One region of the Paeniglutamicibacter sulfureus genome, then DNA from elsewhere that is predicted to be linked to it. Evidence: riboswitches for the same ligand, from Rfam matches in the RefSeq annotation. Region 1 holds a riboswitch; each other region holds the start of a gene.
The links. Region 1 has a riboswitch for S-adenosylmethionine ahead of ABD687_RS15240 (methionine ABC transporter ATP-binding protein). Riboswitches for the same ligand answer to the same signal wherever they lie in the genome.
Positions count from the first base shown of each region.

Region 2: it holds a riboswitch for S-adenosylmethionine, as region 1 does, so the genes downstream of both, ABD687_RS13540 (flavin reductase family protein) here and ABD687_RS15240 (methionine ABC transporter ATP-binding protein) in region 1, are expected to answer to the same signal.
Region 3: it holds a riboswitch for S-adenosylmethionine, as region 1 does, so the genes downstream of both, ABD687_RS19240 (bifunctional o-acetylhomoserine/o-acetylserine sulfhydrylase) here and ABD687_RS15240 (methionine ABC transporter ATP-binding protein) in region 1, are expected to answer to the same signal.

Region 1 is NZ_BAAAWO010000001.1:3,338,023-3,342,990, forward strand. Features, by position in the region: gene ABD687_RS15230 (MFS transporter) at 1-642, shown strand, start outside; gene ABD687_RS15235 (SDR family NAD(P)-dependent oxidoreductase) at 721-1,473, shown strand; SAM riboswitch class I at 2,041-2,135, shown strand; gene ABD687_RS15240 (methionine ABC transporter ATP-binding protein) at 2,240-3,064, shown strand; gene ABD687_RS15245 (methionine ABC transporter permease) at 3,057-3,791, shown strand; gene ABD687_RS15250 (NtaA/DmoA family FMN-dependent monooxygenase) at 3,840-4,968, shown strand, end outside.
Region 2 is NZ_BAAAWO010000001.1:2,960,462-2,965,429, forward strand. Features, by position in the region: gene dnaB (replicative DNA helicase) at 1-299, opposite strand, end outside; gene ABD687_RS13535 (DUF1801 domain-containing protein) at 815-1,240, shown strand; gene ABD687_RS13540 (flavin reductase family protein) at 1,335-1,844, opposite strand; SAM riboswitch class IV at 1,912-2,024, opposite strand; gene ABD687_RS13545 (dihydrofolate reductase family protein) at 2,268-2,894, opposite strand; gene rplI (50S ribosomal protein L9) at 3,108-3,563, opposite strand; gene rpsR (30S ribosomal protein S18) at 3,579-3,818, opposite strand; gene ABD687_RS13560 (single-stranded DNA-binding protein) at 3,881-4,474, opposite strand; gene rpsF (30S ribosomal protein S6) at 4,519-4,824, opposite strand.
Region 3 is NZ_BAAAWO010000001.1:4,249,454-4,254,421, forward strand. Features, by position in the region: gene ABD687_RS19230 (IS1634 family transposase) at 1-1,596, shown strand, start outside; gene ABD687_RS19235 (VOC family protein) at 1,698-2,342, opposite strand; SAM riboswitch class IV at 2,508-2,623, shown strand; gene ABD687_RS19240 (bifunctional o-acetylhomoserine/o-acetylserine sulfhydrylase) at 2,698-4,041, shown strand; gene metX (homoserine O-acetyltransferase MetX) at 4,044-4,968, shown strand, end outside.

The DNA of each region.
Region 1 (4,968 bases):
CTCTTCAAGCTCTTCGGTTTTATCGTGCTGGTCAACGTCGCCTTCTACCTCGTGCTGACCTATATGCCCAGTTACCTGACGACGACCTTGGGACATGGCTCGGTGGAGTCCAACATGACGCTGGTTCTCATCCAGCTGGTGATGATCGCATTGATCGTGCCGTTGGGGGCACTCAGCGACCGGATTGGACGTAAACCGCTGCTGGTGACCGCAAGCATTGGCTTCGTGCTGCTTTCGGTGCCGGCGGTGCAATTGATGCAGTCGGCCGGATTGTGGGGGCAGATCGTTGGCATCGGCACCCTGGGTCTCTTGCTGGTCATGCTGCTCTCGACGATCTCCTCGACGCTGCCCGCGTTGTTCCCGACTTCGGTGCGCTACTCCGGATTCGCCATTGGTTACAACCTGTCCACGGCCGTCTTCGGCGGCACCGCGGCGGTGGCCAACGAGGCGCTGATCGGTGCGACCGGAAATTCGCTGGTACCGGGGTGGTACCTGATGGCTGCGGGCGTGATCGGGCTGATTTCGGTGCTCACTTTCAAGGAGACCGCGGGGCGTTCGCTTCGGGGCAACGTCATTCCAGGCAGCGACGACCAGCAGCGACGAAAGCTTGGTGAAAGGCTGGTGGGGGCGGGACGCCCCTAAGCGACAGCCGCCCGGGCCAGGAATTGATCGGTCCCGCAAAAAAGTAGGACAAACAGCGAAGTGAAGGAGGAGAGCGCAGTGGGAGAAAACCAACGCGTCGCACTGGTTACCGGCGCCACCTCGGGAATCGGAATCGAGATTGCCCGACGACTGGTGGCAGATGGAATGAAGGTCGTGGTGACCGGACGAAATGAGGAACGCGGAGAGCAGGTGGCCGAAGAACTCGGCGAGTCCGGCTTCTTCGTGCGGGCTGAACTGACCGCTTCGGGTGCCGCGCAGTCATTGATGGACACGGTGCTCGAACGCACCGGAAGGCTTGATGTTCTGGTGAACAATGCGGCCATTGACCACATCAATTCCCTACTCGACACCCCGGAGGAGGAGGTGCGGGAAACCTTTGAAATCAACACCTTCGCGGCGATTTTCTGTCTCCAAGCTGCGGGGCGGGTCATGCGTGGTGCCGGTGGCGGCGCGATCATCAACGTGACCTCGCGGCTGGCAAGCATTGGGGTTCCCACCATGGGGATCTACAGCGCGAGCAAGGGCGCGATGCTGGCGCTGACACGGGCCGCGGCGGTGGAACTTGCACCGCACAACATCAGGGTCAATGCCGTGGCCCCGGGGATGACACGTACCCAGATGTTTGAGGACTGGTTGGCCGGACACGAGGATCCCATGGCCGCGGAGCGAGCGGTCTCCGAAGCGATTCCGCTGGGTCGAGTGGCGATGCCGGAAGACGTTGCCGAAGCGGTGGGTTATTTTGCCAGTGCCACCAATACTTACGTCACCGGCGTTTCGTTGCCGGTCGATGGTGGCTATTTGGCCAAGTGAGCCGACGACGATGAACCCGCAGGTACCTTCCGCCCACGCGGCTCCCGGTACCTGCGGGTTTGCTGTGGGCGGTTGCGGGTCATCGTGTAAATACCTCTGGCGATCCATGGGGTAACCACGAAAATTGGCCCGTTGGTCGCCGCGCGGTTGCCCTCGGAATTCGGTCTGCAGCGATCGGACATGGTGACGGCCGCGGGTGTCTTTGACGTCGCGCAATCCTTGTCGCCGTCGCGGGTGGCGCAGCAGTGGGTCACCGGTTGTTTCGCAAATCCCACGGGTGGCGAACCTTGGTGGTGCTCGGACGAGCGTTCACCTATGGGCTGGAATTGGCTCGGCAAGACCGGGGCGCGCGCGTGGGGCGCATTGTCAACATGACGCAATCATGAAGCAAGGTAGGGCGGATCGACGCTTCATCTTCCGACTTATAACGGTTCATGAAGCAAATCAAGCGCGAGAATCGTTCTGTGAGTCGATTTGTTTCACAGGAGCCCGATTCGTCTTGGTTCGATCGAAGATTCTGCGACACACTTGAACTGTTCGGCGTTGGCAATCGACCAACGCCAACACACACCATCCAGAGCGGCTGAGAGACCTGGCTCGTTGACGCCGCAGCAACCACTCCCGTCCTTGGGATCCGGTGCTACCGCCAGGACCGATGGAGATAGCCAAACTCTGCGCGGTCCGCCGAATACTTTCGTTCTTACGCACGTATTTGACTGATTTGCCATGTCGCGGCGTTCCTCGGGTGAACCGAGAGGAGTAGGACATGATCAGCATTCAAGGCGTGTCAACAGTTTTCCCTCCGGCGGAGGCACCCTTCACTGCGGTGGACAACGTCTCGCTGGAAATCCCGCGGGGATCGATCCAGGGAATCATTGGATTTTCCGGTGCGGGCAAATCAACGTTGCTTCGCAATATCAATCTCTTGGAGCGCCCGACGAACGGCCGCGTGGTGGTTGACGGTACGGACCTTACGTCGCTGAACGACGAGGAATTGCGCAGGGCTCGGCACCAGATCGGGATGATCTTCCAACATTTCAACCTCCTGAACAACCGCAACGCCGTTGAAAATGTCGAGCTTAGCCTTAAATTCGCGGGAGTAGCCAAGAAAGAACGCCGCCGCCGCGCCCACGAAGCCTTGGCAATTGTGGACTTGGCCGACAAAGCCAAGGCATATCCGGGACAGCTGTCAGGCGGACAGAAGCAACGCGTGGCCATTGCCCGTGCGCTGGCCACCGAGCCAAAGGTATTGCTTTGCGACGAGCCGACATCAGCCGTGGATCCGCGGACCACTGCGTCGGTGTTGCAGTACCTTTCGGACATCAACGCCCAGTTGGGAATCACCACCGTGATCGTCACGCATGAAATGAACGTCGTCAAGGCAATCGCCGATAACGTCGCCGTCATGGAAGAAAGCCGAGTCGTCGAACAATTCGACATCAGCGCACTTCGGAATCCCTCGTTTACACCGGCGACCGCCATCGGCCGGTACCTCATTTCCGATGACATCACCTTGGACCGCAAGCGCCAGGTCCGCGGCACCGAATCCGCAAGCTTCGGCGCACCTTTGAAGGAGGCCTCCCTTGTCTAAGTTTGCTGCGGCCGTCAGCGTGCCTGCTTCCTCCACCAACGGCAGCGGTGCAGCGGCCTTCGACCTCAACCGCGTTATCGAGCTTTGGCCTGAAATTGCCGCGGCAATCGGCCAGACCTTGGCCATGCTCGTCGTGTCCATCCCCATCGCGATCCTGGTGGGAACGCCCTTGGGTATTTGGCTCTATTCAATGGCCCCCCAAGGCCTCCGACCCCGGCCGAAGCTGCATCGCATTGTCGATGGTTTCGTCAACACCATGCGGTCCTTTCCGTTCCTGATCTTGCTGATCGCGATCATTCCTTTCACCCGGTTCGTCGTTGGAACAACCATCGGTACGGCAGCCGTGATTGTCCCGCTGACGATCAACGCGATTCCCTACTTTGCACGCTTCGTTGAACAGAATCTCACGCAGCTCGGCAGCGGCGTCGTTGAAGCTGCACGGGCCATGGGTGCGACCCGCGGCCAGATCGTCCGCGACGTGTTGCTAGTGGAAGGGAAGCCTGCACTGATTGGTTCGATCACGATCATGACGGTGAGTTTCATCAGTTATTCGGCAATGGCGGGACTGGTCGGCGGGGGAGGCATCGGTGACTTTGCCATCCGTTATGGCTACTACCGATATGAAACAGGCATGATGGTCGTCGCCATCGTGCTGATGATTCTGATGGTCCAAATTGTGCAGATCTCGGGCACCCGCATCGCATCCCGTCTGGACAAGCGACAGTAACCATCGCCCTTCTTGAACCGACCTGCTTCTTTTGGAGAGACCCCAACCATGAGTACTTCACGGCGACCGCGCCTGCTGTTGAGCGCCTTCCTGATGAACACCACCAGCCACATCCTTGGTGGCCAATGGCGCCACCCCGAGGCACAACAACATCGCTTCAACGAGCTCAAGCTCTGGGTGGATCTGGCCAAGGACCTGGAAGCCGCAAGGTTCGATGCAATCTTCCTTGCGGATGTTGTTGGGCTCTACGGCGACCACGACGGGGGCTGGGCATCGCACATCAAGCGCGGACTGCAGGTGCCGTCCAATGACCCGCTAGTGCTTGCTTCGGCCCTGGCAGGAGTGACCGAAGAAATCGGGCTGGCCTTCACGTCCTCGGTAATCCAGTCCGATCCCTTCCAGTTGGCACGTCAGCTCTCGACGCTCGATCACCTGAGCAGCGGTCGAGTTGCCTGGAACATCGTGACAAGCGTGCTGGAGAATTCACACCGCAACTTTGGGGCTGACAGGCTAGCCAAACACACAGACCGCTATGACTGGGCCGAAGAATACGTTCAGGCTGCGTTCAAGCTGTGGGAAGGCTCGTGGGAAGACGGCGCGTTGCTGGCCGACAAAATTGCAGGAATCCACGCTGATCCGGCCTTGGTGAACAAGATCTACCATCGGGGAGAACGCTACTCAATTGACGGCCCGCACTTGTCTTCACCCAGCCCGCAGCGAACCCCCTTTCTTTTTCAAGCCGGGAGTTCTCCACGTGGCAGATCGTTCGCGGCCGCCAACGCGGAAGCCACCTTCCTTTTCGCGCCGAACCCCGAAAACGTTCGCAAGAACTCTGAGGTCATTCGGAAACTGGCAGTTGACGCCGGGCGCGAAGCATCCGATGTGAAAATCTTTGCCGGACTCTCCTTCGTAGTGGGAAGTACAGAAGCAGAGGTCTTGCGCAAGCAAGCTGACTATGACGAGTATCTCGACCTGGACGCCGTGGTTGCGCACATAGGCGGAGGGCTCGGTATTGACCTCGGCGGCAGGCCATTGGACACCCGACTTGGTGAAATCGATACAGAGGGCGGAAAGGGTGTGCTTGAAGCCATTCGCGCTTCGGTTCCGGGAGGTAACCCCACGATTGCCGATCTCGCCCGGTACCGGGCGAAGTCCATGCAGATCTCCGGGACCCCTG
Region 2 (4,968 bases), 380 kb from region 1:
AGGTAGGCCGGACCGCCAATCCGGGTGATCTCGCCGCGCTTGGTCAAAAGGTCCGAGACCGTAACGGCGTCGGCCGGCTCACCGCGGCCGTAGAGGTCGATGATGGCCTCGTAGATGGCCTCGTGCGCCGGGCGATAGAAGTCCAGTCCCCGCAGCACCTCCACGCAGTCCGCGATGGCATCCTTGGACAGCATCATGCCGCCCAGTACGCTTTGCTCGGCTACGAGGTCCTGCGGCGGGGTGCGTCCATAGTCCGATCCATGTGAATCGGAGCTGGTTTCGGTGCTGGCTAGCGACACGGGTTTTTCCCTTCAAGCTGCGCGGGTTCCCAAGTTTTCCGCATCATTACCTATTCAGTGTCTCAAGGAGCACGGACGATTCGTTAGGTTCAAACTCACACGTGCCGTAGGGCACCGCGAACCTGTGGAAATAGGTGGGGAACACTGTCACCATAGACCTGTTTTCCCACAAACCCAACACGGTTATCCACAGGCCGTGTGGATAACCTGTGAACCTTGCGGCGTGTTGTGTGCACAGTCTGGGGAGAACATTGTGGATTACACCAATTTCCTCTCCACAATAAGACTTTGACTAGGCATTATGTAGATCAACCCCTGTGGATACAAAGTATTTATCCACATCCTCTACACGCGGAAAAGTCGGTTATACACACAAAAACCCCGGGATTCCGGGCTTGGATTGGCCACCATTTCATAGTTACCCACAAGCTATCCACAGACACGCCGGAACTTCCCGCGGATCTGGGGATATCGGGGATTGATGGAGATCACCAACGACTGACATACTGGGCCGCATGAGCGCCAACAAGACCGCACCGACAGCCGTTGACCCGGCTCAATTCATATCGGCAGTGTCACACCCGACTAGGCGCGCGGATGCCGAGGTCTTGCTCCGGATGATGGAAGAGGTCAGCGGAGAGCCCGCGGTTATGTGGGGCCCGACAATCGTTGGGTTCGGCAGCTACCACTACAAGTACGAATCGGGGCGCGAAGGGGATGCCAGTGCCATCGGCTTCTCCCCGAGGGCGGCGAACCTTGCCCTCTACGGGCTGACCATTGCACCGACCGCCGGCCCCCTATTGGAGAAATTGGGCAAGTGCAAACGCGGGGCATCGTGCCTCTATGTGAACAAGCTTGCCGACGTCGACCTGGACGTACTCGCCCGGCTTGCCCGTGACGGCTACCGGTACATGACTGGCGTGGTGCACCACTCGTCTTAGGAAAACGTGTTGGCAAAGGCAAAGGGCTCAGTCCCCGTGGCATCGAATCATGGATTCGGTACCACGGAGGCTGAGCCCTCGCATTTCAGGTTCCCTAGGAGACCAGCTGTTCGGCATCCAGGCGACGGAATGCCGAACCGTGGAACACCAGCGGTGAGTGGGCGTTGTCGTGCGTCTGGTGGCCGTGCACGCGCAGCAGCACCACATGGTGGTCGCCTGCAGGAACCTCTTGCTCGACGGAGCAATCGAGCCACAGGGTGGCGTCATGCAGGAACAGCGCACCCTCATCGGTCGAATCAAGACGAAGCCCGGCGAACCTGTCCCCCGACTTTGAAGCGATCTGCCGGCACACGCCCTCGTTCTTTTCGCTGAGCACTGAAACCCCGATCCGCCCGTTGGTGCGCACCAACGGCCAGGTCTTCGAGGTGTTCTGGACAGCAAACATCACCAGCGGCGGATCCATGGAGACGCCAACCGTAAAGGACGAGGCAATGATTCCCTGCGGTTGCCCGTCAACGATGGCGCAGAGTGCGGCAATGCCGGATGGATGCTGGGCAAAGACGTTGCGCAGGGTGTCGGGGGTGAGGTCAGAGGTGAGTGTCATGGTGCTCAATCCTTCGGCTTCGGCCCACCATCGCGGTGCGTGCTACACACGCGCCAACCAACGAGGTGTGCGGTACTTGCCTCCGGGGTTCCGGTAGGCCGAATCATCACCTGGAGCACCCCACTACCGTGAGAGGGTTGCCGGCCAACGGGCCAGGGCCTTACGTTGACACTCTTGATTCTTCACCAACGTTAGAAGAAATAATTACGTCTCGTCAAAGTTTGTTTCGACATACGAAGTCACGAAGAGTAAGAATCGAAGATTGTGCGATCATTTGCCTCGATGGTGCCACAGTTGCCCGAGACGCCCGCATTCGTTCCCGAACGCGTGGACGACAGCTCTGGGGCCGAAGAAGACGATGACATGGCCCGGAATTATGGTTGGCATACGTGCCACAAACGCGGTGGCCGGCACCTCTTCCACCTACGAGAGGTCCGAAACTCCCGTATAAGTCGCATAGGACGCATCGCCGATGCGCTCGTAGACCAGGATGGCAAGCCCGCCCGGGGTGCTCGTGGTGCTGGAGAGCCGAAGTCCTGTGGGTGCGCCTCCCTCCGGGAAGAGTCGCCTTCCATGGCCAAGGACCACCGGCGCCACCACCAGTCGCAGCTCGTCAATCAGCCCCTCGGCGAGCAATGAAGCGGCAAGCCTGGCGCTCCCGTGGATCTGCAGCTCCTTGCCGGGGCGCGCCTTGAGGTCGGCAACCCGGGTCGCCACGTCACCGGAGAGGATGGTGGTTGGATCCCAGGTTCCCTCGCCAAGCGTTTGCGAGGCCACGTACTTGGGCAGGGAGTTCATGAGCACCGTGAAGGGGTCGTCCGGGTCGGTGATTTGCGGCCAGTCCCTGGCAAATGCCTCATAGGTGCGGCGGCCAAGCAGCAGCCCGTCCGCTTCGCCGAGCCATTGCGCGGCCTGTTCGATGAAGGCCTCGTCCATGTGCGGGACGAACCATCCGCCCTGGGTGAATCCGTCGGTGGTGTCTTCCTCGGGAGACCCGGGGCCTTGCGACACCCCGTCGAGACTCACAAACTCCGTTAATACCAGCTTCATGACCGCGCCTTCTCGCTTGTTTGGCTGCCCTTTCCCGGGATTCGACGTGGCAGTCCATCCAGGAGGGCACTGCCCCATTTGGCCAAGCTACTCGACGGGAACGCCCGGCGCCAGACCCGATGCACCAGAGGAGGCCTTAAACCACTATGGACCCCGCCGAGGGCGGGGTCCACAGTGGTTTGCCGTCACACAAGACGGCGGGTGCACAAGGAATTACTTCTTTGCGGCAACAACCTGCAGTGAAACGGTTGCGGAGACATCGGTGTGCAGACGCACGGTCGCGGTGTAGTTACCCGTCGACTTGATGTGGTCGTTGATCTCGATGTTGCGCTTGTCGATCGCGCCAACGCCGGCGGCTGCAACAGCCTTGGCGATGTCGTCGGTCTTCACGGTGCCGAAGAGGCGACCGGTAGCGCCGGCCTTGACGGTCAGCTTGACCGGCTTGGCGGAAAGCGAAGCGGCAAGTGCCTTGGCGTCTTCCAGGGAAGCAACGGCGCGAGCAGCACGGGCGGCCTTGATCGACTCAACCTGCTTCTCACCGCCCTTGGTCCAGGTGATGCCAAAGGCGCGCGGGAGAAGGTAGTTACGTGCGTAACCGTCCTTCACCTCAACGATGTCGCCTGCGGCACCGAGGCCGGTAACTTCGTGGGTCAGAATGAGCTTTGCCATGTTGGTATACCTTCCTTAGCCGCGGCCAGCGCCGGAGTAAGGCAGCAAGGCTACTTCACGCGCGTTCTTGATGGCCTGTGCGATCTTGCGCTGTTCCTGTACGGAAACACCGGTAACGCGACGGGCGCGGATCTTTCCGCGATCGGAAATGAACTTGCGCAGCAATGCTACGTCCTTGTAGTCGATGACAGTGATGTCAGCGGCCTTCAAGGGGTTGGACTTTGGTTTGGGCTTACGGAGTTCAGCCTTAGCCATCGTGGAGCTCCTTTATCAGGTGGAGCCCGCAGAATTTTCTGCGGGATGGTGAATAATTTTGTTTAGAAGGGTGGTTCGTCGGAACCCGGGTTGCCCCATCCGCCGTTGTTTCCTCCGGCAGGAGCACCCCATGGATCGTTCGCCGGTGCATTCCAGCCGCCGCCGGAGTTTCCGCCAGCGTTGCCGCCACCGAATCCACCGCCGCCGCCTTGGTTGCCACCGCTGAAGCCGCCGGCATTTGCGCCTGCGTTCTGTTGGCCACCAAAGCCACCACCACCGCCGGCGCCGGAGCGCTGGGTGCGGGTGACCTTTGCGGAAGCGTAACGCAGCGACGGGCCGATTTCATCGACCTCAAGCTCGGTGACGTTACGCTTTTCGCCTTCCTTTGTTTCGTAGGAACGCGACTTGAGGCGGCCCTGGGCGATGACGCGCATGCCCTTGGTCAACGTCTCGGCGACGTTTTCGGCAGCCTCACGCCACACCGACGCACGGAGGAACAGCGTGTCGCCGTCCTTCCATTCATTGGTCTGGCGGTCGAAGGTTCGCGGGGTCGAAGCAATGGTGAAGTTCGCCACTGCCGATCCTGACGGGGTGAAACGCAGTTCCGGGTCAGCGGTCAAATTACCAATAACCGTAATGACTGTCTCGCCTGCCATTGGAGCCTCCTAAAGTGTTGTTCTACGAAGATCGAAGAGCAGAATTACTCTGCAACGACCTTTGCCTCTTCCGGGCGGGTGATCTTGGTGCGCATGATGGTCTCATTGAGGCCCAGCTGGCGATCAAGCTCTGCGGAAGTAGCGGGGGTGGCGGTGAAGTTAACTACCGCGTAAATGGCCTCATTCTTCTTCTGAATGTCGTAGGCCAGGCGGCGACGGCCCCAGATGTCAACGTTCTCGATGGTTCCACCATCGTTACGGACAACATCGAGGAACTTACCGAGGGTTGGTTCAACGGTTCGCTCGTCGACCTCGGGGTCGATCAGCACCATCAATTCATAAGCACGCATGTGAACCCACCTCCTTTGGGCTAAACGGTCACGGCATTTCCGCAACAGGAGGTTCTTTGCATTTGCTGTCGCCACAACCCGATTGCCGGGCGCGGCAGAAACAGCCTCAACCATTCTAGCGGAAAATCACTGCCGCGCCCGACT
Region 3 (4,968 bases), 910 kb from region 1:
CCCGAACGCGCCATCCTGGACCTGAAGGCGTCCCTGAACGGCAAGAGAATGGTGGACGCCGATGCCCGGATGCAGATCCTGCGCACCCTGCCCCACGGACACATCGACGCGATCTACGCCATGGCCCGCGGCCTGCGCTTCGAATCCCTGTTGGGCCCCGCCTGCCGGAACCGGGACCTCATCATGGCCCTGCTGGCGGCCCGGATCTGCAAGCCGACCTCCAAGCTCGCCACCCTGAACTGGTTCGCCGACACCACCCTGGGCACCGACCTCGGACCGGCCACCACCGACGAGCTCTACGCCGCCATGGACTGGCTCCTGGAACAACAACCCCGCATCGAAAAGCAGCTCGCCCGCACCCACCTCGGACCCGAACACAACCCCGAGGGCCTCGCGCTCTTTGACCTGTCCTCCTCCTGGGTCACCGGAACCCACAACCCGCTGGCAAAATTCGGGTATTCCAGGGACAAGAAACGCGGCTGCGAACAAATCGAATACGGCATGCTCGCCACCCGCGCCGGACTGCCCATCGCCGTGCGAGTGTTCCCCGGGAACACCGCCGACCCGACCGCATTCATCCAGATTGCCAAGGAGATCCACGCCCTCTCCGGCGTCCATGACCTGGCCATGGTCGGAGACCGCGGCATGATCACCAACGCACGGGTCGAAGACCTCAAAAAAGACACCGACTTCTCCTGGGTCACCGCGCTGCGCAACACCGACATCCAGCACCTCGCCGAGGACAACGGCCCCCTGCAGATGAGCCTGTTCGACCAACAAAACCTCGCCGAGATCACCCACCCGAAATACCCCGGCGAACGGCTCATCGCCTGCCGCAACCCCGCCCTGGCCGCCAAGCGCGCCCACAAACGCACCAACCTGCTCGAGGCCACCGAGGAAAAGCTGGAAACCATCAAGAAAGCGGTGGAGGCCGGCCGCCTCAAGGGCGCCGGAAAGATCGGGGTGAAGGTCGGCAAGGTCGCCGGCAAATACAACATGCAAAAGCACTTCAACCTCATCATCGAAGACACCGCCTTCACCTACACCCGCAACACCGGATCCATTGCCCGCGAGGCCGACCTGGACGGCATCTACGTCATCCGCACCAACCTCCCCGCCGACACCATGGACGCCCCCGAGGCGGTGCGCACCTACAAGTCCCTGGCCAACGTGGAAAAGATCTTCAAGACCCTCAAAACCCGCGACCTGGGCATCCGCCCCATCCGCCACTACACCGAAAACCGGACCCGAGCCCACGTCTTCCTCTGCATGCTCGCCGCCCACCTCACCTGGCACCTGCGCACCGCCCTCGCACCACTGACCTTCACCGACGAGAACCGACCCGTGCCCGAGGAACCCGTCGCCAAGGTCGAACGCTCCGCCGCCGCGGCATCCAAGGCCAGCACCCGGAAACTCGACGACGGGACCACCGCCACCAGCTACCAAGACCTCCTGACCCACCTGGGAACCCGGACCAGGAACACCACCAGCGTCCCGGGCACCGAGCGGACCTTCGAACTGCTTTCCCTGCCCACGCCCCGCCAACAAAGGGCCATGGACCTCATCGACCACCACATCAAAAACCACAGAAAGTAGCCAGAGAACCGGAACCAAAAACGCCAGGATCCCCGACAATCCGGGGATCCTGGCGTTCTGTCTGCCGTAACTTCAGGCTAGTGCTTCCCATGACTGCTTTGTTACAGCGTGATGGGACCCGTGGGAGTTTCAAACGTTACCGAAAGGATTCCCGGCGTCCCGTTCGGCGCTTGCCAATCGACAACAACGTCGCCAACGGGCAACTGCTCGGGTTGTCCGAGCCAGTCGGCGACCCGTTCGCTGGAGCCGGCGATGCAGATTGAGGAAATTTTCCCCACAGGATCCAGTGCCTTCGAGGGGTGCAGATCCTCGGTGCCCTCATCCCAGCGAAGCATGTAGGGAACCTGCGGGTCCGCAATCAGGCCGTTGATGCCGATCTGGCGCCAGGTCAGTTCCCGTCCATCGGGGAATTTCCGGTTTCCCGGTACCGAGCCGCGGCCCAGGCGTGCCTCGGCAGGAGCCAAGTCGTCAACAGCGACGCACCACCCCATCCAGCCACCTCCGAGTTCGGAGCGGGCGCGAACGGCCTGGCCAAACGGTGCCTTGTCAGACGACGGGTGGTTGAGTACTTCGACAACTTCCAGGTACTGGTTGTTCTTCAGCGGGAAGATGACATTGCGCGTACCAAAACGTGGGTGCACACCGCCCTTTACTGATTCGAGTCCAAGAACCGCGCCGATCCTAGCGGCAGTTGCCGCTAGACCGTCGGGTCCACAAGCGTAAGTTACATGGTCGAGCCTCATCATGTGCCCATCATGGCACTTTGTGATCTGGCTCTCGACTTAGGTTGACCTAACTTGCGTTTCAGTTGGTCGTTTTAAACGTCTGCGGCTAGTGCGATTGCCGCCAACTTGTCACAATTTGAGATGTGGTTGCGAACATGTGAAGCCCTGGGCCAGACTTATTGACAAGGTCATGAGTTTCAGCAGAAAGCCCCGGCTTGCTGAACGGCAACCCTCCGCCGCGGTGGGGTGCCCCGGGTGAAGACCAGGCCCCACGTCAAAACGACGTGGGACAAGCGCGGGAATGCCCCTAGCCAAGACACGGCCACCGCCGGAGTCGGCTTCGGGCATACCCCCTAGAATCCTTGAAGGGGAAGATATGTCTAACAACTGGTCCTTTGAAACCCGCCAGATCCACGTGGGACAGGAGCCCGACTCCGCAACCGGTGCACGAGCACTGCCCATCTACCAGACGTCGTCATTCGTGTTTCCGAGCGCCGAAAGCGCCGCTGCACGTTTTGCACTGGCCGAGCTCGAGCCGATCTACACGCGTATCGGAAATCCCACGCAGGACGCCGTTGAGCAGCGCATTGCCAGCCTCGAAGGTGGAGTTGGCGCACTGCTGTTGGCCTCGGGACAAGCTGCCACCACCTATTCGATCCTGAACCTTGCCGAGGCCGGAGACCACATCGTGGCCAGCCCGAGCCTCTACGGCGGAACCCAAAACCTGTTCAAGCACTCGCTGCGCAAGCTGGGCATCGAAGTCACCTTTGTTTCGGACCCGGATGACCTGGAAGGCTGGCGATCAGCCGTCCAACCCAACACCAAGGCGTTCTTCGGCGAAGTGGTTTCCAACCCGCGCCAGGACGTGCTGGACATCGAAGCCGTTTCCGCCATTGCGCATGAGGCAGGTGTGCCGCTGATCGTTGACAACACCTTGGCCACGCCGTTCCTGATCCGCCCGATCGAGTGGGGAGCCGACATCGTGGTCCATTCCGCCACCAAGTACCTCGGTGGACACGGAACGGCAATCGCCGGTGTCATTGTTGACTCGGGCAATTTCGACTTTGCCGCCGACCCGCAGAAATTCCCCGGCTTCAACACCCCCGACGAGTCGTACAACGGCCTGGTCTTCGCCCGGGACCTCGGCGTCAACGGTGCACTAGGCGCCAACCTTGCCTACGTCCTCAAGGCACGCGTGCAACTGTTGCGCGACCTCGGGTCGGCAGTTTCCCCGTTCAATGCATTCCTGATTGCCCAGGGGCTGGAAACGCTGTCGCTGCGCATGGAGCGCCACGTCTCCAATGCCGTGGAAGTTGCACAATGGCTGGAGACACAACCACAGGTGCAGCGCGTCCACTACGCGGGGATCGAATCCAGCGCGTGGTTCGAGCGCGGGCGCAAGTATGGACCCAAGGGCATTGGCGCCATTGTTTCGTTCGAGATTTCCGGCGGGAGCGAAGCGGGCCAGGGCTTTGTCGATGCGCTGACGCTGCACTCCCATGTCGCCAACCTGGGCGACGTGCGTTCGCTGGTTATCCACCCGGCGTCGACGACCCACGCGCAACTCACCGAGGAGGAGCAGGTTGCCGCAGGCGTGTCCCCGGGACTTGTCCGCTTGAGCGTCGGCATTGAGAATATTGCCGACATCATCGGCGACCTGAAGGTTGGCTTCGAATCAGTGGCCACCTCTGCCGATGTTGAATTTCAGGGTACCCGGTGAGTGTGGAGACAAACGTGGTCCTTTATGACGCAGAAACGGCAGCGGCGTTGGACTACGCCCCCGACGGCATCCTGCAGCACCTGAAAACCGGTTCCTATACGTTCGAGACCGGTGCGACGCTGCCGGAAATCGTACTGGGATACGAGACCTGGGGCACGTTGAATGCAGATGCCTCCAACGCCGTCCTCATCGCCCATGCACTGACAGGCGATAGCCATGTCGCCCGTGGAGCCTCGACGGAACCCGGCTGGTGGGACGGATTTGTGGGACCGGGCAAGACGGTGGACACCGATAAATATTTCGTGGTTGCAGCCAACATGGTCGGCGGTTGCTCCGGCAGCACCGGCCCGGCCAGCCTTGACCCGGACGGGGTCCCCTGGGGATCACGGTTCCCCTTCACGACCATCAAGGATTCGGTGCGGCTGGAGGCACGCCTGGCCGACGAGCTGGGTATCGCTGCGTGGCACACGGTGCTGGGTGGATCCATGGGCGGTGCCCGTGCCCTGGAGTGGGCCGTCGAATTCCCCGAACGCGTCAGGAACTGCGTGGTGGTGGCGGCTTCGGCCGAGTCCTCGGCCGAGCAGATCGCCTTCGCACAGGCGCAGACCGCCGCCATCAAGTTGGACCCGGAGTTCGCCGGCGGCGATTACTACGCCAACGAGCTCATTCCGTCGGCCGGGTTGGGGATTGCCCGGCGGATTGCCCACATCACCTACCGGACAGCGACGGAACTCGACGTTCGGTTCGGGCGGATGCCGCAGGGCGACGAACTGCCTGTCTCAAGTCCCGGTCTTGACCGCGGTCGATACCAGGTGGAAAGCTACCTGGACCACCAGGCAAGCAAGTTGGTGGGCCGCTTCGACGCCAACAGCTATTTGGTGCTGACCGAGGCCCTCATGAGCCATGACATTGCCAGGGGCCACGAGT